4 regions of the Paenibacillus suaedae genome follow, and region 2 is predicted to be linked to each of the others. Evidence: riboswitches for the same ligand, from Rfam matches in the RefSeq annotation. Region 2 holds a riboswitch; each other region holds the start of a gene.

Region 1 (5,393 bases), on a different contig from region 2:
TACTCTCAGGTCAATGGCGAATGGGCGAAAGTTCCGGATGAGTTGAAGAGCCAGTGGGAAACGAACATTAAGAGCCAAATGAGCTTGACGCAAAATCTCGATAAATTTAAGCCGTTAGAGAAAGATTCGAAGATTACCGTGGAAGGTAACGAATACATCATGACTACGGATATGTCTGGCGATAAAGGCAAGGAGTTGGCGAAGACGCTGTTGTCCGAGTCATCTGGTGAAGAAGCTGCGGAAGCGCTTGGCAAGATGAATGTTAAGACGCTTACCATGACATATGGCGTGAATAAGGAAACCTACTTCCCAACAAAAAGCGGCTTTACACTTGTGCTCGAAGGGGAAGAGAACGGACAGAAGATTTCGATCAGCATGAAGGTGACGAGCACAATTACGAAGCATAACGAATTGGCCGAAATTAAAGTGCCGAAGGATGTTATCGACAACGCTCAATAGGATACGATTTCGATTGTCTATGAAGAAAGAAAATAAAGTTATAGACTGAGAAAAAATAGTTCCGACGGCATTACTGTTATCACGCGGTACACCCCATAAAAGGAAAAAAAAGCAGAGATCCTATGTGTTAATCTAGGATCTCTGCTTTTTGTGTCATGATGAATATCTTATTGCTCGTGTATCACGCGGTACAAAACGAGTGCCGCCTGCGCTCGAGTGAGCGTTCCCGCCGGATCAAGTTTGTTATCGGTGGTTCCTTTGATAAGTCCTTTGCTCACTGCGTACACAACGGCTGTCTTTGCATCCTGTGAGATGAGTGCTTCATCCTTAAATCCAAGCGAAGCGCTTGAATGGGACAGATCAATTTTCAATGCCCGCGTAAGCATCACGACCATTTTTTCGCGAGTAATCGGTTTACGTGCCCCAGGCTCTGCAATCCGCTGTTCCCAAGTATTTCCGTTATTCGTCAAGCGATCAAGCAAGGTGGCGAACTCCGCTTGGGTAATAACGTCGTTCGGCTTGAATGTGTGTATGCTGTCTTTGCCGCACAACAGTCCGTGAGCTGCAATGACTTCAATTTCATCCTTTGCCCAATGTGCAGTAAGATCATTGAAGGATCTTGCATGCTCTGCAATCGTGTAGGTGCCGAACTGCGTGACCTGGAAGGAAATATGCTTCTTATCAGCTGCCTTCATTCCGGCCAGTTTATAGCTCCAAGCATTTGTTGTTACGCCTTGAGCTTCTGCGTACACGCCTGCCTTACGAATATCCTTTGTAGCTTCCATCAGCTTCAAGGAGATTTCCAACAGGATATTCTTTGCTTCTTGCGGCCCACGGATCGTGATCATCGGAGACGTAAAGGTCGTCTCGCCATGATGCTTGCTAAAACCTTTGTCCTTATGCTCTGCAAGAGACACCACAAGCTCGAGTCCGCTCGTTCCGATGAGTTCCGCAATAGACTTATTCGGAATGGTAATATCGAATTCGGCTGTAGACAGAAGCAAATCCTTGCCTGATTCCTGCAGCAGTTTGGCGGCCGATTTGTCAAGCGTGAAGGAGACTTCATTGTAATCCTTCATGCTTACATCGCTAATATCGGGTTGAACCTGCTTGGCATTTTTGTCCTGCAGCTGTTTTTTCACGGTATTCGCATTTATCTTAAACTCCGCATTCACTGCATGCTCCTTCATCGTCTCTGCCAGTAATCCTGCCTTCATCGTCTTACCGGCTGGAATTGTTCCCACAGAAGTCGAAGGTGTAGAACTAGTAGAACCTCTAGAGCCTTCAGATGAGGAAGACGAAATAGGCAACTCTGGCTTCGGATTCGGATTTGGAACAGACGGCTTGATGACATCAACGGTAGACGAGTGAATGTAACCGATTCGGATCCGTTCATTGTTTGCGTTGAACAGATTCGCATTTACAAGATTGAAGGTATATTTCCCTTCTTGGTCGCTCAAGAAAGCGATGGTTGCTATGTCGCCGTCTCCTTCATAAGCGCCTCCGTTGAGATTGACGGAGTAATCCAATTGCTTCTGGCCATTAGGTAAATCGGTTATGTTCTTTGTCGTGATAAGCGGGACATCCGGATAGTTCAACTTTTGATAGGTAGCCATCGTAACGCTTGGCTTAATATCTAAGAGAGTCAAGCGGCTGTCATAAGTAAGACTGAATGAAGCTGAATATACTGCTTTCGACACAGAATATTCGACCTTTACATCGAATGGATCTCCTGTCAGAACCTTAGATTTGCTGAGGCTAGGAGATACAACATCAGGATCGGGCTTTTTATCGTCGACGGAATTCTGCGTGACGAAGTTCTGTGTGTAATATACATTTGAATTCCCCCCGAAGTACACACCCACCCCTAGATGAGAAAAGTCTCCCAAAATATTCGAACGATGTCCTTTCGAGTTCATCCAGTTCTCGTGAACGAAGATGGCACTCGACTGTCCAGCAGCAATGTTTTCCCCTGCCTTTTGGTATACGATTCCGTCCGCCTTCAGCCGATCGAACGGGGATTTGCCGTCCGGATTGTTATGATCGAAGAAGCTTCTCAGCCCCATATCGTCGCTATGCTTGCGAGCAGTTCCCGCAGCCTTTTCATTCCACTTCAATGGCTTCATGCCCTCGCGGACACGCACAGCATTAGCCAAATCGAGGATTTGTTGCTCAAAGCTTGTCTGCAATCGCTTGCTAGGCGTGCCAAAGTACCCCTTGAACGCCAGTTCCACATCCTGGGCAATAAATTGGACAGCCGTCACCGTATTCCCTTGATGGAGATCATAGAACACGGTTGCATACATACCGCCGACCTTGTACAGGCTATATTGTCCGCTGTTGTCCATATTGTAAATCGTATTGCCTTTCCTAATTTGACTGAGGGAAGATCCGAAGGCTGCCTCTACCTCCTGCTTGGTTGAACCGAATCCAATACTGCCATAAGAATCATTCGCATTCGTATAGAGTGCAACGACCTTGTGGTCCTGAACACCAACTTGTAAGTAATGTTTATAATCCTGATTGTAAATATACCACTCGAAGCCATATTCACTTAGATCCTTGCGAACCGGCAGTCCGATTTTTTGGAATAGTTGATCCTCGCTCATTCCTATGGTGATGCCTTGCAGTTGGTCTGCCCCTGCCTGCGGAGCATTGTTCGTTTTCGTGACAGTAATCATACTACCGACCAGCTTATCCGCTGCATAAAGGGTCGGCTGATAGATAAGCATCCCGGCTAACAGCGCAGCGCTAGCTGTAATCGTCATACGCCGCATTCTTCCTGCTTTAATGTGTTTATGCTGTTCTTGGTACATTGCGTTGTTGGTTGCTGTACAACATGGCCGCATCATTTCATCTCCTATTCTTTTACATTCTGCGATCAAATGAGATGAACACCGGGGACGCTTTACAATAGCACAAAAAAAGCGCCACCCTAATGGCAGCGCAATAAAAAAAGACGCACGTAATGTCGCAATTAGGGCAACCCGGCTGTCATCGCATTGTGAAATACATTAGACCCGTGGCTTTGCGTCCCCTGCTTTCGCTAGGGTTTGCCATTATCCAAATGTTACAGATTAAATGTCTATAGTAACATGTAAATGAACAGCTTGTATACAACTGTGCCTATAGGTACGCAAAATTCATCAAGTACCAGGTCTATCAACCCAGTACGATATTTATGTTCGTCATGCACCTCTTCAATGAAGCTGCCCCATTTTTAAAAAAGGATCATGAAAGTACCATTAAGACTTCGCTCGAATTTTAGTTAAAATCACATTGGCCGCTTCTACTGCACCACCAGCATTCTGAAAAGTTTCTGACAGTTTTAGCGCATTTTCCTGATATGTCCGATTCGTCAACACCTCAGATACCGCTGCTGCCAAATATTTTGGCTTCTTTCCTTTCAACTGTAAACCTGCACCCAGTTGAGCAACCCGATCAGCCACTAATCCTTGTTCGCTATGTTGCGGAAATAAAACCATTGGAACTCCAAAATAAAGGCTTTCATTCACACTATTCATACCGCAATGGGTAATAAATACATCGGCTGTTTGCAATACCGATATTTGATCCACGACGTTATTCACTGTAAAATTTCTTGGTATGTTGCCAAGAGAAGCAATCTCCGTTTTTTCACCAACTGACATCACAACATCATAGTCCGTATCTGCAAATGCCTGAATAACTTTTTGGTAAAAATCTTGATTTTGATTCAGTATAGTCCCAAGTGAAATGTAGATTCGTTTTCTATCTTTTTTATTAATCTGTATCGACGGAGACTGTCTGATGGATGGTCCGACAAAAGCATATCGCTCAGAAAACGTATCCGCCATCGGCTGGAATTCTTTCGAGGTATAGACAATGGTGTCTGTTTCATTATTATTTTGAACAATCGATATAAAATTCTCAATTTCATATCCATGATTCTTTAACAACTGAATTTTTCTGTTCATTCGGGGCAAACCCACGATCATTCTCCATAAATCGATAAAACCACGCTTCATCAGTTTCGCAGTGTACTGATTAAAAGCAAAGGTAGTAGTCGAACAAACATATGGAATTTCTAGTTTTTTAGCAAATAATTTTCCCCAAAAGCATATAGAGTCAGATACAATACAATCCGGCTGAATTTCCCTTAATTCCTGACATACCTTCTCATCCAAAGCAATGGTCGTATCGGCAACCATCTCAATTAATGCTGTAAAATCTTTGCCAACCTTGCGATCCAATTCCTTTTGTGAAAGCTGGGGCAAGAACTCATCACAAGCAATGAATGCAGCGCCAGCACCTTCTATTTTTTCCTGAAATTCTAGAAAGGAATAGTACCAAACTTGATGGCCTCTATTGACTAATTCGGCTACCACCGGAATGGTTGGATTAGTGTGACCATGCGCGGGTATCGAAAAAAATACAATTTTGCTCATTCTGATTTATCTACCTCTCGCTCCGCTTTTTGGATCATCTCTACAAATTCCATGAAATGATTACTTTTTAAGAGAGCAATCCCTTTTGTCGCATCTTCCCCCAAGACAATCAGCTTATCACCAGCTTGTATCTGATACATTTCGCGTGCCTGTTTGGGAATGACAATCTGTCCCCGATCACCTACCTTCACAACACCAAAGAACTGCTTCCCCGTGGGAGCGAGCTGATTCGCCGCTTCTTCACTCATATCACGGGATAATTGATCCAAGGTTACTTGAAAAAGTTCAGCGAGTATTTTGCATTTAAAAATATCGGGCAAGGCCTCCCCGTTTTCCCACTTTGCTACGGTCTGTCGTGATACGTTTACCTTCTCCGCTAATTGCTCCTGACTGAATTTATGCTTTTTACGCAACACACGAATATTCATACCAATCATATTTTTCATCTCCATATACGTTAAATATATAGAAGAACCAAGGTGAAAATCTATCAACAGTTCGCAACAT
Region 2 (5,393 bases):
TTAGAAAATATAAGCTCAAAGAAGTAGAAGCACCAAAAGGGTATTTTATTCAAGGTGATGGTTGGAGCTCTGTTTCGTTCAAAAAAGACGGGCAAATAGAAGTCATCAAAAACACGAAAGGCGTATGGGAATTCGAGTTGACCAAGGTCGATGCGGATTATCCATCCAAGGGGCTGCAGGGTGCCATCTTCAAGCTTCAATTAAAGGATGAACATGACGTGTATCAGGATGTTCCTGGTAGAACGGATGAGCAGACGGATAAAAACGGGAAGCTTAGGCTGAAAGAACTCCAACCCGGAGGCAAATACCAACTTATTGAGGTAAGGGCTCCTGAGGGATATAAGTTGGATTCAAATCCAAAGCCAATACAATTTGAGATTAAAAAGGATCAGACAACATTAGCAACGCGTACGGTTGAGAACACATCACTTCCTGGCTCCATTACTGTAATTAAGAAAGATGAAGCTGGCGGTGCGTTGCTCTCTGGTGCGGAATTTGTCCTTAAAGATGCGAAAGGAAATATCATTGCTACGAGGCAAACTGTTGCAGATGGTATCCTGAAATTCGAAAATTTAAAGAGCGGCACCTACTATTTAATAGAAAAGACAGCGCCAGAAGGGTATGTGCTCAATACTCAGCCCATTACAGTTGAAGTCAAGAACGGAACGGACACACCGATTACCGTCTTGAACAAACTGGTTCCAGGAACGGTGAAAGTCATTAAAGTGGCGGCAGGCACGAATACTACACTCCCTGGTGCAGAATTCCGCATCCTTGATGCACATAAGCAGCTAGCCAAGGATCAAACAGGCAAAGAATTGACACAGTTGGTAACGGATGAACATGGCCAATTGATCATTATGAATCTGAATCCCGGCCAATACTTCGCGCAAGAAACGAGGGCACCGGTAGGGTATGTGTTGAACGGCGATTTATTCGAATTCACAGTAAGCAAGAAGGCAGAACCTGAAGTGAAGGTACCGAATACACGTGAGCCTGAAGTGCCTAAGACCGGAACTGCTAAGTTGGTTAAAGTTGATGTGGCCAATGAAGAAAGTAAATTGCCAGGTGCGGAGTTCCGTTTGCTGGATGCGAATAAGCAGCCAGTCAAGGATCAAGCAGGCGTGGAATTGCCGCTGCTAATCACGAATGAGCATGGCGAAGTCACGATTCCTAACCTGTATCCGGGCAAGTATTATGCAGAAGAAACGAAGGCGCCAGTCGGATATGTGTTGAACACGGAATTAATCGAGTTTGATGTGAACGCTGGCAAGGAAGCAGTAGTCATTGTGCGTAATACACTCGCTTTGCCGCCGACGGGTTCAGTGAAGCTGATTAAGATTGCTTATGACAATAAAGAGAAAAAGCTGTCTGGTGCCAAGTTCCGCCTTCTGGATGCGGAGAAGCAGCCGGTTAAAGATGAGGCAGGAGCAGAGCTTCCGATCTTAACGACGGATACAAACGGAGAAGCATCCCTTCCAGCCTTGAAGCCGGGTAAATACTTCTTCGAGGAGACAGAGGCACCGAGCGGCTATATTCGCAATACTACATGGATTGGGTTCGAAATTACGAGAGGGCAGTTGACTATCGTTACGGTCGAGAATGTTCGTTATACCGATGGAGGGGGAGGGGGCAAGACGGATCCTTATGAACCGTGGGAGCCAAGCAAGCCAGACGACAAGACACCTCCTAAGACAGATCCGAACATTCCAACGGTCCCTGGGCAGATCGTCGATCCTACAGTTCCCAAGACGCCAACAACGCCAACAACGCCAACAACGCCAACAACGCCAACAACGCCTGGAACGACGACTGACCCTGATCAGCCTACGGTACCTGGTGAGACGACAGATCCCGATACAGGAAATACGACGGAGCCGGGTGGAAGCATGGGCAATCCAGACGGTGACAAGGATGATGAAGGAAATCCTGATGATGCAGATCTAGGAGGCAAGACGGATTCGAAGAAGCCGAATCCTAAGCCGGGCAGCAAGCTGCCGCAAACTGGTGAAGAAGCGCCTGCATCGCCAATCGTCGGTATGATTCTCATTACTGCCGCAGCACTCATGTGGATTGCTCGGAAGCGATTATTTGTAAGACGTTGATGTGATGAACCGCCAGGGAGAGTTCCTTGGCGGGTATCCTACTATTCTGTCCACATACAGAAGATTACAATCGTTCAGGAGTGTACAAGCAGTTCTGTTGCATGTTACCATAGACATATAACGGTTACATTTGGATAATGGCAAACCCTCGCGAAAGCAGGGGACGCAAAGCCACGGGTCTAATGCATTTACACAATGCGATGACAGCCGGGTTGCCCTAATTGCGACAATACGAGCGTCTATTTAAGTGCGCCGCCATTAGGGTGGCGCTTTTTTTGTATAACAAGAAGCGCCCCTGGTGTTCATCTCATTCGAGCGGATAACGTCAAAGAATGGGAGATGGTAAGGATGCGGACACGTTGTACGGAAACGACTGACAACAACGCAAACTGGCAAGTAGAAGAAAAACAATCATTGGTAGGCAGCAAGCGAAGAATTGCAATAGGGCTTAGTGCTGCATTGCTGTTCGGCATGTTCATGCCACGGACAACTCTCTATGCAGCGGATGAAACTAGCGGAAGCGGGACTGCTGCATCAGAATTGTTGAATGTACAGGCGGCAGGAGTCAAGGTTCAGGGCATTTCGCTCGGTATGAGTGAGAAGCAGCTCTTCGAGCGGCTGGGCCAACCAGCACGCAAAGACGTAAGCGAGTACGGGTTCGAGTGGTACATCTATAACAAGGATTATAAGCAGTATGTGCAGGTCGGTGTGCTCAACAAGAAAGTTGTAGCTCTATACTCGAATGCTAAGGCTGATTATGGCAGCATTGGATTTGGTTCGACGAAGCAGGAAGTTACAGCAGCCTACGGGTCTTCCATCAGCCGAATTAAGAAAGGCAATACCATCTATAACTACAAGGATAACGGCGGAACATACAGTATGCACAAGGTAGGCGATGCTTATGCGACGGTGTTCTATGATGTGAGTCAGCGCGGCACGGTAACAGCTGTCCAATTCATTGCTGAAGCTGTGGAGTTGTCGTTCAAGGGTTACTTCGGTACGCCTAGCGAGCAATTGCGGACAAGCTTCGAGCAGCAAATATTCGATCTAGCGAACGCAGTTCGCGTACGCAATGGCAAGAAGCCGCTGCAATGGAACGATAAAATCGCAGGAACAGCACGCAAGCATAGCGGTGATATGGGAGAAAGAAGCTTCTTCGATCATAATAATCCGGATGGCAAGTCGCCGTTCGATCGAATAAAGGCAGACGGAATCGTATATAAGTCCGCAGGAGAGAATATTGCCGCTGGCCAGACGAGTGCTATCTTCGTTCATGAGAACTGGATGAACTCGGAAGGGCATCGTGCCAACATATTAGGAGATTATTCGCGAATGGGTGTAGGCGTATTTTTCGGAGGTAAATCGAAAGTCTACTACACGGAAAACTTCTATACGCCACGAAGCTAGCAGGCCGTGGTAAAAAGACGCCTTCAATCCCACAGAAACAGTGGTGTTGGAGGCGTCTTTGATTGTTACGGCGTTATGGAGTCTTCTCCATGACAGCCTTCACAATAAGCCGGTGTGTAGCTGTGTCGATTGGATCACAGGTGATAAGTGTCAGCTCCCGATCCGTTGGATTCTGATCGAGAACGGACAGATCTTCTGGGGTTACGACGGATTTTGATTGCACGGTATACGTGTAGGTCTGATCTGATGTTTCCAATTGAACTTTATCGCCTTTTTTCAACTCATCGAGCCTGTTGAAGTGTCTGCCGAATGTCAGACTGCGATGGCTCGCCAATACAAAGTTGCCGATCTCGCCCGGCACTCGGCCGGGGACAACGATTCCACTTCCAACCTTGAGAGAAGCAGGTGTGGCTCCCTCTACCATAGGCTCTCGCAGATCGATTTTGTCGATAGATATTGCTCCATATACAAGGAGGCCGTCAATGGATTTAGGCTCCCGTTTTTTTGGTGTGATTGAATCGGTTTGTGTCTTGGAGGTAACTTGAATGCTGTCTTGCGGCAAGTTGTCCCACTCAGTAAGGAGCCGAAGCTCCCTTTGTTGTTCGTTGTATTGGTTCCACTTCGGATATAGGATAAGAGCTAACCCAGCAAGGAGAAACAACAGAGCCGTGACACCGAGCAATCGGGACATGATTTGATTCTTCTTCGTAATAAGAGGCACCCCCTTGACGCGGTATGTTCGTGCCTCTATTGTACCGCATGCTGCAATATATTTTCCATGACCCACCAAGACGATGAGATGAGGTTCCTTAGGGAATACGATAGCAGTCAGCAAAACTCAATTGCAGCAAGCAGTTGCCGGAATTCGAGGCCAGCAGCCTAAGGTGGTGAGGATCATTCCTTAGGGGAAGCCTGCTGAAGGATTGCTTTATGCATCCAAATGGCAGCTTGTGAACCTTCCGCCATCGCAATCGTAACCTGTTCCGAATGCACACACACATCTCCTGCCGCCCATACGTTGGGAACATTGGTCATTTTCGTACGTGGATCCACCATAATGTGTTTATTTTCATGCCGCTCTATCCCAAGCTGCTCTGCGAGGGAGGACTTCACCTCATTGCCTCCGAAGGCAACAAATCCACGCTCTCCATCAATGATCCTTCCATCGGAAAGTCTCACGCCACTGAAGATACCTTCTCCCTTACATACTACTTCTTCAATCTGTGCTTCAATTACTTCAATTTGCTGAGCATCCAATTGGTGCATTTGATCAGCAGACAAGGGCTTCTGCTCGTGATTCACATAGACGATGTCACGGGTCCAATACAATAGCGTTAGTGCCATATCAGCTCCGGTAGAGCCAGAACCAAGCACAATGGTTCGCCTACCGCTCACTTCATAACCATCGCAATCAGGGCATACATACACCGTAAGGCCTAGGCAGGGCATGAGATTGGGCAAGGATGGAAGCCGATCCATGATTCCAGTGGCGAGCAGGAGTGTACTTGCTGTGAAGAGGCCGTTCTCTGTTGTCGTCACGGTGAAGCCATGCTCGCCATTAGGTGCGAGACTCGTCACGGTATCTTCAAGCAGATGTATGCCTAACGATGTGGCCTGCCGTTTACCCAAAAGACGAAGCTGAGTACCGGACACTCCCTCAGGCCATCCGAGCACATTATGGTAGGAACGGCATATCGTCGATCTGCCATAACCACTATCGATCACCAGCACGCGGTGTCGGTATCTCCCCAGCTGAATGGCAGCTTGCAGCCCGGCAATGCCGCCACCAATAATAATGCTCTCATAGCACATAAGCAGACACTCCTACCGTTTCTGAATGATTATTTCATGAAATAATGCCTGGCATGCCAAGAAAGAGAT
Region 3 (5,393 bases), on a different contig from region 2:
TTGAACAGAAGTCAGACCGCTTGGCAGTACAGGGAGTGTTAATACAATATCGACTCCCGTTGCATCCTGAAGCTTCTTAATCGCCTGCGCGTTGGCGACATTCAGGGCTTTGTTCTGAGCGCCGCCCTCAATGTCAAGGTCTAAGCGGGTCAGTCCATAGCCTTTAACAATTTCCATATACGTATTGAAGAGGGTATCGGTGTCTTGAGTCACTTCCCAGAACGATACGCCATTCAAACCGCCCAGCGAGATCGTGACATCGCCGCCCATTTCGCGAATTTCCCGAATAGACTGCTTAATCCCTTGGTATTGGGTGTTATCCGCATTCTTTTCATTCAGTACGGAATATCCTCCCCAGCCCCATTGCACTTTGCCGTCCGCGATTTGCTGCGAACTGGATTGAATAAAGCCGAGATTGAAAAATTTCACGCCGGTATCCTCGGAAATTCTGGCGAGGTTAGGGGCGCCGTTGTTGGAGTATCCTGGCTTGGTAACCCATGCAACCATATCAACGAATGGAGAATTGACTTGCTTCGGCCACTCGATTCCTTGGCCAACCCCAAATTCATGCCCCGGAGCTGTCGTTTCGTTAACTGTAATGATGCGTTTTTTCTCGACCGTTAATCCTTGTGAATCCGTAACGGAGTACCCCAGCTCATACTTGCCGGCTGCATTTGTATTAACTTCTCCCGTCACGGCAATACGTGATGTGAGATCTCCGTCTTCTGCGTCCGTAGCAGTTACGCCAGCCAGCTTATCAAAGTTGTCGCCGACTGTAAGCGTCAGGTCTGCTATGCCATGCAATACAGGAGGTTGATTCTTGCTTGGAGCTTCATCACCCAGAATGAGCTGTCTGTTCATCTCTGGGCTGTTATCCGACACCCGCTGAACCAGCTCCATGCTTGTAATCTTGGCATCTCCCTTAAGTTTGAATGTATAGGATCTGCCAGGTTCAATCGTTTTGGCATCATAGACCGATTTCAAATCGACGGCCGTGTAACCGTTCTCATTTGTTACGGTTCCCGCTAAATAATCGCCGGAAGTCAACGGTCCATCGGCTTGGATGTAGAGCTTCGGCAGCTTAACCGTTTTTGCTCCTCTTTCCACCGCTTTCAACACTTGATTCGATTCGGTCATAGACTCGTTATTGAAGAGGGTAATTTCATATCCCTTATTGTTGCCCCAAGCCTCGGTATACGGTTTCACATCCGCCGTAACATCCAGCTTGGTATATTGGATTTCATGTGCTGTCAACGCCTGGCTTCCGAAGAGGCCTTCTTTCGTTGTCTTTGTTAATTTATCACGCTTGGCAGGATCCGCAGTAGGGGCATCGTTGGAAGCCATCCAAGCAATGACGCCGCCCAGACCATTCTCAAGCACATATTTCGTTTTCTCTTGAATGGATCTTTCATTGTCATACGTGTAGAATACACCAGTTGTCCCATCATACAGATAGGGAGCTTTGGATGCATCATCCCAATATTCTTTGAGATTCGGGTAAGTGGCCTTCAGCTTGTCGAGGTTGCGATAAGACCAAATCCCTGTTCGGCGGCCGCCGTCCCCAACAGCGAGCGCTGCCTCGCCAACCGCGCCGCGGGATGGAGTCTGATCCGCATCCTTGGCGGATAGTGCTGCTTCGCCGAATAGCCCCGGATGATTCGGATCGGATCCTTGCGACACTTTATCCCAGCCGCGAGTATAGTAGGCCGCCCCGATCACAATCTTATTCGGCTCAGCACCTTGCTGAATCAAATAATTCACGCTCTCGTCGATGGACAGGTTGTTGCCCGTGAGCGGGTCGTTCGGGTTCGTATACAAGCCGGTATGGTGGCCGCTTACTTCATCCCATGCGCCGCGCATGTCATAAGTCATAATGTTGGCAAAGTCTACAATGTTGAACAGTCTCGGCACATCAATGCCGATATCGATCTTACTCTTCGGCGCCGGAAGCGCAACAGACAGTTCATACGCTTTACCAAGCTGGGCTCCTTGCTTATTCAATGCGTTTTTGATATCTTGCAGCAGTAAAATATAATTGTTTTTATCCTCTGGTATAGCGTATTTCGTACCTTCATCGTTCTTATTATCGACCATATCAGGCTGTCGAACTTCAGCCGGGAACTCCCAATCGACATCCACGAAGTCCATGTTCGTGTACTTGATGAATTTCATGACATTTTGGATCAGATTTGCCCGTTTGGAAGCATCGGCTGCAACGACAGCGAAGTCGCCTGATTTCGACCATCCGCCAAGAGAGATGCCGATCTTCAGATTCGGGTTTTCTGCGCGCAATTGCTGCAGGGCGATAAGGATGCCTGCATTGGCCGCTTGCCATTGAACGCCATCCTGGCCGACAGGCGCTTCTACTGCCGCATCCTTATCCGTAAAGACAAGGTTGCCTTGGGCATCAAAATCGAGAAACGCATAGTTCAGGTGGGTTAATTGATCGGCCGGTATATCTTTGGGATAAAAGTTTCCTTGTCCTCCCCAAATCGACCAATCGCCATAGTACATGACATTCCGGATTTCTTTTGTTGCATTTTTGAGCACAGGTTCCTGTGCTGCGGAAACAGTCGTTCCTGCGTAAGTCGGCGCCAACGAAGACACGAACATCATGATGGTCATTACCGTCATTGCGAACAATCTTCGGGCGCTGCGCTTTCTCCCAGTCTTCATCCGTTATTCACTTCCTATCAATAGATTTTATTAATAGGCAGCTAGGGTGGGGCATCTCGCCATGGATCATACAAAAACAACCATACGACTAATAGAGATGGGGGTCTATTAATCGGCAACTGGCTGGCATAGAATTTCTTCCTTAGCCCCTTTAGTTTTGCGTCACTAGATTTCCCTAGCTTTGCCTAGTAATACCTGCAAACATGCATACTCTTGCATAACGATACATGTTTACACCGTTAAATATACAGCAGTTTTGAGTATATTTAATGGGTCATACGGATTATTTGTGAATATATGAACATAGTTCGATATTATTATTCACTAGAAATATATCTTGTTGAAATCCGGATGGAATAAGAGGATGTATGTTAATTCCATATGGTTTGATACTGGACATCATCCTAGTAACTGCACCGATCCTTTGTTATGCTTTTTTACATATTCTACATGTCCGACAAGGTTTGGGCAGTAGGTCTTAGGGAGGAGGGGAGATATATTGTAGTGTGGATGAACGAGCCAGAGTTCGCACAATGATAACGGAATATAACTTTCCTTATCAGTAAAATTCATGCAACTATATAGTACTTGGATTGGATTAAAAAGGACTGATCCTCCTTTTCTGGGCAATTATACCTCGCCCAAAAGTTGAAGAATCAGGAACAAAACAGTGGTCTGACGATCATTTTTCGATAACGGAACCAGGATTGCTTTGACAGGTAATCCATTTTATTTTATAGTAAGTAACACACTAACTACTAAAGGAGTTGCCATGGAAGAACTTTATAAAGAACTTCAGAAGTGGGGCTTTTCACAATATGAATGTAAAGCGTACATAGGGCTTTTGAAAAATTCCCCTATAACCGGATATGAAATAAGCAAAAGGTCGGGTGTGCCTCGTTCAACGATTTATGAAGTATTGGCAAAATTAATGGATAAAGGTGCGGTGTACACAGTACCTTCTGACCCCGTAACCTATGCACCTTTACCAGCAAAAGAGTTAATCCATCGATTGCGTAATGACTTTGACAATTCTATGGATTATCTTGAAAAGAATTTATCTGCGTTAGAAAGTGAACAAGAAGTAGATGTTATTCGACGCATCAGCAGTGATGAGCGCGTTGTGGCCGAAATGATTGACATCATCGATAAAGCTAACAAAGAAATATGGTTGTCGATCTGGGAACCACAAGTCGATTCGATAAAAGGTGCTGTAGATACGCGGATAAAGGATGATATCCACGTCTTTTCTATTCTTTTTGGAGCACCTGAGATTCAGCTTGGAGCAACTACTCATCACAATTACATGGCTCCAGAAGTAGCTGAGGAACGTATGAACGGTCGCTTAACGATTGTTGCACGGGACAATGAGGAAGTATTAATTGCAAATTTCTCGCCAAATACACCTGCATGGGCGGTAAAAACGGAAGACCCGGCACTTGTGTTAATCGCGATGGAATACATCAGGCATGATATTATGTTCTCAGAATTAGTGAAAGAAGTGGGCCCAGAGAAAGCAGAAGCGCTTTGGAAAAACACTCCTAACCTATTTCATGTTGTTACTGGAAGACGGTTCAAATAAATTGAACCGTATTTTCTTTCACTTTTTAGTAGTAGTTAGTAAGTTAGCTTCTAATACTTGAAAATAAAGAGGGAATGAAATGAGTCTGTCGAACGTCCAAATAAATTCGTCTCCGAGAGATGAAGATAGCTTTATCCAAGGAGTAAAAGATTGTGTCCCCACGCTGCTGGGTTATTTAAGTATCGGATTAGCTGCAGGTGTGATCCAAAAGACTGCGGGACTTAGCATCGCTGAGATCGCTCTGATGACTATGATTCTCTATGCTGGCTCAGCTCAGTTTATTGCTGCGGGTATGATAGCAGCAAGTAGTTCGATTACTGCCATTATTATTACGATTTTCTTTGTCAATCTTCGTCATATTTTACTTAGTGCCGCACTAGCACCTTATTTCCGGCATCTTACTCCACTTCGCAACATGCTAGTAGGTTCTCTACTCACCGATGAGACATTCGGTGTCGCGATTACCGAGGCGGCCAAGAGAAAGCGAATCAGTGAGAAATGGATGCATGGTCTCAACATAACCGCTTATGTAAATTGGCTTGTAGCGAATCTAGCAGGAGCATTTTTGGCACAATGGATTTCGAATCCGGAGAAATTCGGACTAGCATTTGCCTTGCCAGCTATGTTTATTGGAATTCTCGTACTCTCTATGGTAGGGCGAAATAGAATCAAACTTGATATCGTTGTCGCCATTATTGCAGTGGTCATTGCTGTGGGAAGTTCTTTCTTTTTGTCCAGCAGTATGGGCGTTATTGTGGCTACAATTATTGCTTCAACAATAGGAATGGTGGTAGAAAAATGGAAGTAAGATGGGACATTTTTTTGATTATTCTAGGCACAGCTTTTGTAACATTTATTCCAAGGGTCGTTCCTCTGATGGTGCTTAGTCGTTTTGAATTACCAGGATGGGCAATGCGATGGTTAAATTATGTCCCCATTTCCGTTATTGCTGCTCTGATAGGTCAAGAGATATTTATCCATGACGGAAAGCTTACATCTCTTACCAACAACATTGAATTTTTTGCAGCCATACCGACTTTTTTAATTGCGATAAAAACAAGAAGTTTATTGGGAACCGTACTGGGCGGTATTATTTCCATTATCATTTTACGCTTATTGTTTTGAAACTTGATAC
Region 4 (5,393 bases), on a different contig from region 2:
GAACAGCGCCGTCGTCAAGAACATAATCGTTACCTGATGGCGGATGAGCGCTTGCTCCAGCTGCTCAGCGTCCAGTATCGTCGTCTTATCGATGAGCACGAGCCCTAAGCCATTCAACAAGGAGCCCCAGATTTCAAAGGTTGAGGCATCGAAGACAAGCGATCCCGTCTGCAAAATACGGTCGCCTTCGCCAAACTTCACATAATTCGTGCGCTTTACTAGGCGAATGACATTGCGATGAGTAACCATGACGCCCTTAGGTCTTCCTGTCGAACCGGACGTGTAAATGATATATATAAGATCTTCTGGCTGATTCACAGATACCAGATTATCGCTAGATTCATCAGCAAGGCTCGGGTCGTCCATATGAACCTGCTCGATGGTATTCGGCAAATCTATATCTGACGATCTGCTAGTCAGTACCAGCTTCGTACGACTGTCTTCCAGGACATATTGAATGCGATCCTGAGGGTGATCAGGATCAAGTGGAACATAAGCTCCTCCCGCCTTGAGAATCGCTAAGATACCGACAACCATCTCTGCACTTCGCTCTGCCATAATACCAACAGACTGTTCCCGATTGATGCCAAGCTTCCGCAGCCTGCGCGCCAATTGATTCGCACGAGCATTCAACTCGCAATAGGTCAACTCGCGATCATCTTCGATAACAGCTACTCGATCCGGATGCAGCTGAGCCTGTTCCTCGAACAGCGCCTGAACCGTGAATGTATGAGGATATTCAGCTCGCGTCTGATTCATCCCCTCAATTAACTGGCGCTTGTCCTGCTCTGTCAGCATTTCCAGCTCGCCAATACGCTTCTGAGGATGCTTCACAGCTTCATCCAGCAGCTGCAAGAAGTACTCACCCAGCTTGTCTACTGTCGATAACTGGAACTGATTTTCCTTGTAATACATTGTGAACATCGGTAATGCGCCCGTTCCAGCAGCATGCTGAATGCAGCCGTGCAGGTCACATACCTGCTCTCCCTCTGGAAGCACGGGCCGAACATCTTCTCCGTACCAGCAATACGTTGCCACATCACTGTCAGAAGCTATTTCAGAGCAAGTCAGGTTACGTCCTTCTGCGCAAGCCGACAAGCTGTTATGAATATTCATAATTCCTTGCAAGGTTACGTCATCCTGACTGACTACGGTATGGTTTGCATTGCCGTGTCCCGCTTGAACGGCATGAAGAGTTACTTGCTGCGAGTTGTAGAACCGGGACAACAGCGTTGCCCACGCACTGAACATGACGGATTCCAACTTGACCGAATGCTCGGCCGAATGCTTCTTCAGAAGACGCATTGTCTCTTCAGGCAGCTCGATAGAATGTACGTCATAGCCTGCCAATCGTTCTACTGTTAATTCCATGAAAGCCAATTCTCGTCCTCTCCTTTGTACGATCCAACCCATTTCGTAAACCTATGAGTCAACTGCTCCCATGTGATGTACTCTATTTGCTTGGCAAATTCCATATGCTGTGCGCACACAGTCATACTATAGCCTGTTACAGGAACGACATATTGCTTTACATAATTATGATCAACATTCCATAATTGATTATGTTGTATAGGTACAGCTGTCTCCTGCACAATCTCGAATGTGCTGGGAGGCAGGCTGAGACCCGTTCCTAATGCCTTCAGAACACTTTCCTTAGCCGTCCATATGTAAAAAAACAATTCCTGACGCGCACGACTGTCGTTCGTATTTGCAAGCAATTCCAACTCACGCGGCGAGCATATCAGCCTAGCCACGTCCATGTTCCATTCTCCTGCTTGCTCAATATCAATCCCGATTGGCGCTTCATCCAATGCCACTGCTATGAACGCACCGGCGTGAGAGATGTTGAAAAATACTGGATCACCCTCCACATATGGCTTGCCGAAGGGATGAGTGTGAATAACAAGTTCGTTATTCGAACATTTCAAGGTTCGACATAGCAGCATGCGGGCCAATATGTCAGCCGCAACCGTGCAATAAAAATCTTCACGGTTCCGAAGTCTATCTAACCTTTTGTATTTTTCAGGTGTAACGAACGGGATAAATCGATCCATCAATGAATCTATGTCTTCGTAGGAAGTACACTCGTCCCATTTTAGCAACACAATTTCCATCATTTACCCCAGCTTCTGTGCGCAAAAAAAAGGCCATTCTGCATAGCCTTGTCACCGAATAACCGTTGTGTAGTTACCGCAACATTAATGGCAACCCGGCCGCCGTAATCCGTGAAGATGTTAGGCCCGCGGCTTTGCGTCCTCATCTTTCGAAGAGTTTGCCTTTCAATCCTGATGTTGTTCTTCTTGATGTATCCATTGCGTGTTGCAGATCGATTATCAGGCAAGAATGTCATAGCAATGTTACGCACTAGTTCTTGTGACATGTATCGCGTGAATAGGTCTAAAGTACATATTACATATCAGCATGTTGGACGGTCGCATCCCCTATCCAACTCAAGACCCATATTTTATATCGGTTGCTCGAATGAAAAGATTAATACTTTTTCATAACACTTTTCAATTTTTCGACACGAAAAATCATTTTTTGTCATTTTGTAGTCATTTTCAAGGTTGTTTCACCCTATTTCCGACAAAAACACCCCTATCCTCTCCATCCTTGCTCCCATAGATTCGTGCAATTCCCTCCAACTGCTCGACACATTTGTCGATTTTCCTATAGAGCCACTACTGCTTAGCCCCCCTCTCCCCTACCAATTACCTAATAGACAACACTGAAGTCATTTCTTACTCATTACACAACTCTCTTGTACTCTTGGTGATACATAAAAAGCCTCGGAAATCATTCCGAGGCTCTTATTGAATGCCATCTATCTATCTTCTCTATTTCACATCATGGGGATTAATATCCGTCACCAACTGTCATTTCATTGGATGCGGTGGACAGTGCATTCACTGTTGCATTGCGCCCATCCGCTACGGACATAACGAATACTTTATAGGCAACGCCGCTGCGAATTGGATTTCCATATGCATCATTATTGGACAGCGAGAATATGGTTGAACCATCGTCTGTTACTCTAACCAATCTATAATTACTTCCTGCCACACGATTTGCCTGATCCAGGTCGAATGAACCCGCTGAACCGGAAGGAACGGCCATCACTGCATAATAGGCAATCCCGCTGTCGTTGCTTGGCTTCCAGAAGGAGGCCTTGAAGTCATTCCCCCCTTCTCTTGTCAAAAACACATTCGTAGGTGCCTGCACGGATTGATCTACCAAGGCAAATTCACCAGAAGGCGAAGACAAGGCATTCGAGGAGCCGCTTCTATTGTCAGCTACCGTAAGCACAAATACCCGGTAAGCAACACCTTTTTGAATGTCGTTGCCTTGAACATCCCGCAAGCCGCTTGTTAGCGATTGTCTTACATAGCCACTCTGATTCCCAACCCGAATGTAGCTGGATGATCTCACCTGTCCCGCACTATATGCGTCGAATGCATAGGACTGATCTGCGCGGACGACCATAATACGGTATTCATTTACGTACGAATTACTGGATGGTGCATTAAAGCCTACTTCAATGTCGCTGGCATTACCGTTTTTGCCAATAATCTTCGCTTCTACATTCGTCACAACATCAACCGAAGCGTTGCCTTTAAGCGTAACCTCTGGGGATGGAGCAGACAATGCATTGTTTGCTTGATTATTGGAGCTCACAGTCAGAACAAATACCCGGTAGCTGTTGCCGTTGCGAATCGGTGCTCCATCTACATCTCTTGCATCCGCATCGAATACATGCGACAAGCTACTGCCACTCCGATACACGACAGCTGAGTTCCAATTATTAACTCGATTGGCCTCTGTTAGATTAAAACGGCTTGCATTGGAAGACTTCACAACCATGACGCGATAATGGTTCACATTCGATTCATCTGCAGCACGGTTGAATGTTACACTCAGGTTCCGTCCATCATTGTAGTTTCCACCCAAACTGCTTGCCGATACGTTCGTTGCAGGGTACACCGTCGAATTGTTAGACAACGTAATCGTATCTGAGGAGCTGGACAGGGAATTCACATAACTGCCGCGTCCAACAGAAAGCACATATACTTGGTAGCTGGTTCCGTTACGGATCAGGTCCCCATCTACGTCTCTCGCAGTAGAGCTCAGCTTGAGGCTAACGTCTCTGCCATTCGGGTTCATCGACGTATAATTGTAGCTGGATACGTTGTTCGCTTCGGATACATCAAAGCGGTACGATCTGCTCGTCTTCACAACCATAATTCGATACTGGCTAATATTCGATTCATCCGAGGCCCGGTTGAAGGTAACCATCATATCGCGGCCGTCATTATAATCTCCGACATCGCTTACTCTTACATTGGAAGCACTGTACACCGTTGAGTTATTCGAAATATTGATGGAATCAGATGCGCCCGACAATGCATTGTAATCAGAGTTGCTATTCGAAACTGACATGACGAACAGACGGTACGTTTCCCCTCTGCGGATTAGTGAGCCATTCACATCACGCATATTAGATGGCAATGTTGAAGTAATGCTATAGCCATTCTTCGAGACATCATAATAATTGCTAGATGAAACCCGGTTTGCTTCAGTCAAATCAAAGCGATAAGCATCCGAATATTTCACTGCAAAAATCCGGTAGTAGCTTACGCGCGATTCATCGGAGGAGCGATTAAAGCTGATCTGAATATCGCGTCCATCTCCATAATTGCCCACTTGGCTAACCTTCGTAATCACTGGAACACCAGCTGATTGTCCAAGCGTGAACGAGGATGAGCCGGAGGACAGCTTGTTGGCATACGAGCTCGTATTGCTTACAGATACTACAAATACGGTATAAGACACATTATTGCGGATATATTCACCTGATGTATCTCTTGCCGTCGAACTCAAGGTTGTCGTCAACGTCGAGTTGCTAGACTTCGATACGGTCGTGTAATTTTGGCTGGAGACGCGGTCTGCTTCATAAGCATCGAAACGAGATGCATCCTTCGTTTTAACGACCATAATCCGATAATTTTGAATTTGGCTGTCGTTAGAAGGACGGGAGAAGCTGACCTGCATATCGCGGCCGTCGTTATAATTCGCCACATTGCGCACTTGCACATTCGTTGCCGCCGCAACCGCATTGTCGCCTAACGTAAAGGTTGAAGATGGGTTCGAGAGCACCTGTTGGTTGCTCGTTCTGCTCACTGACAATACATAAGCTTCATACTTCACATTCGTGCGGATGTAGTCTCCATCTACGTCACGTGCTCGGGAATCCAATCTGACTACAGGATCGTCACCGCTCTTGTTCACTACGGTATAATTGTTGGAAGATACCGAACGAGCCTTGTTCAAATTAAAGGAGTTCGACGCTTTAACAATCATGACGCGATATTGATCAAGGTTATTTTCATACTGTT

What was found. Region 2 has a riboswitch for cyclic di-GMP ahead of RQP50_RS17620 (CAP domain-containing protein). Riboswitches for the same ligand answer to the same signal wherever they lie in the genome.
Region 1: another riboswitch for cyclic di-GMP. It lies ahead of RQP50_RS24390 (CAP-associated domain-containing protein); the one in region 2 lies ahead of RQP50_RS17620 (CAP domain-containing protein).
Region 3: another riboswitch for cyclic di-GMP. It lies ahead of RQP50_RS09275 (glycosyl hydrolase family 18 protein); the one in region 2 lies ahead of RQP50_RS17620 (CAP domain-containing protein).
Region 4: another riboswitch for cyclic di-GMP. It lies ahead of RQP50_RS00425 (4'-phosphopantetheinyl transferase family protein); the one in region 2 lies ahead of RQP50_RS17620 (CAP domain-containing protein).

Annotation. Positions count from the first base shown of each region.
Region 1 is NZ_JAVYAA010000007.1:274,544-279,936, forward strand. Features, by position in the region: gene RQP50_RS24385 (DUF6612 family protein) at 1-459, shown strand, start outside; gene RQP50_RS24390 (CAP-associated domain-containing protein) at 627-3,227, opposite strand; cyclic di-GMP riboswitch class I at 3,438-3,527, opposite strand; gene RQP50_RS24395 (macrolide family glycosyltransferase) at 3,705-4,886, opposite strand; gene RQP50_RS24400 (helix-turn-helix transcriptional regulator) at 4,883-5,393, opposite strand, start outside.
Region 2 is NZ_JAVYAA010000004.1:125,196-130,588, forward strand. Features, by position in the region: gene RQP50_RS17615 (SpaA isopeptide-forming pilin-related protein) at 1-2,105, shown strand, start outside; cyclic di-GMP riboswitch class I at 2,235-2,325, shown strand; gene RQP50_RS17620 (CAP domain-containing protein) at 2,454-3,512, shown strand; gene RQP50_RS17625 (class D sortase) at 3,586-4,299, opposite strand; gene RQP50_RS17630 (NAD(P)/FAD-dependent oxidoreductase) at 4,407-5,324, opposite strand.
Region 3 is NZ_JAVYAA010000002.1:349,659-355,051, reverse strand. Features, by position in the region: gene RQP50_RS09275 (glycosyl hydrolase family 18 protein) at 1-2,676, opposite strand, end outside; cyclic di-GMP riboswitch class I at 2,788-2,872, opposite strand; gene RQP50_RS09270 (TrmB family transcriptional regulator) at 3,449-4,258, shown strand; gene RQP50_RS09265 (AzlC family ABC transporter permease) at 4,338-5,066, shown strand; gene RQP50_RS09260 (AzlD domain-containing protein) at 5,057-5,383, shown strand.
Region 4 is NZ_JAVYAA010000001.1:85,714-91,106, reverse strand. Features, by position in the region: gene RQP50_RS00430 (amino acid adenylation domain-containing protein) at 1-1,380, opposite strand, end outside; gene RQP50_RS00425 (4'-phosphopantetheinyl transferase family protein) at 1,362-2,117, opposite strand; cyclic di-GMP riboswitch class I at 2,201-2,287, opposite strand; gene RQP50_RS00420 (copper amine oxidase N-terminal domain-containing protein) at 2,857-5,393, opposite strand, start outside.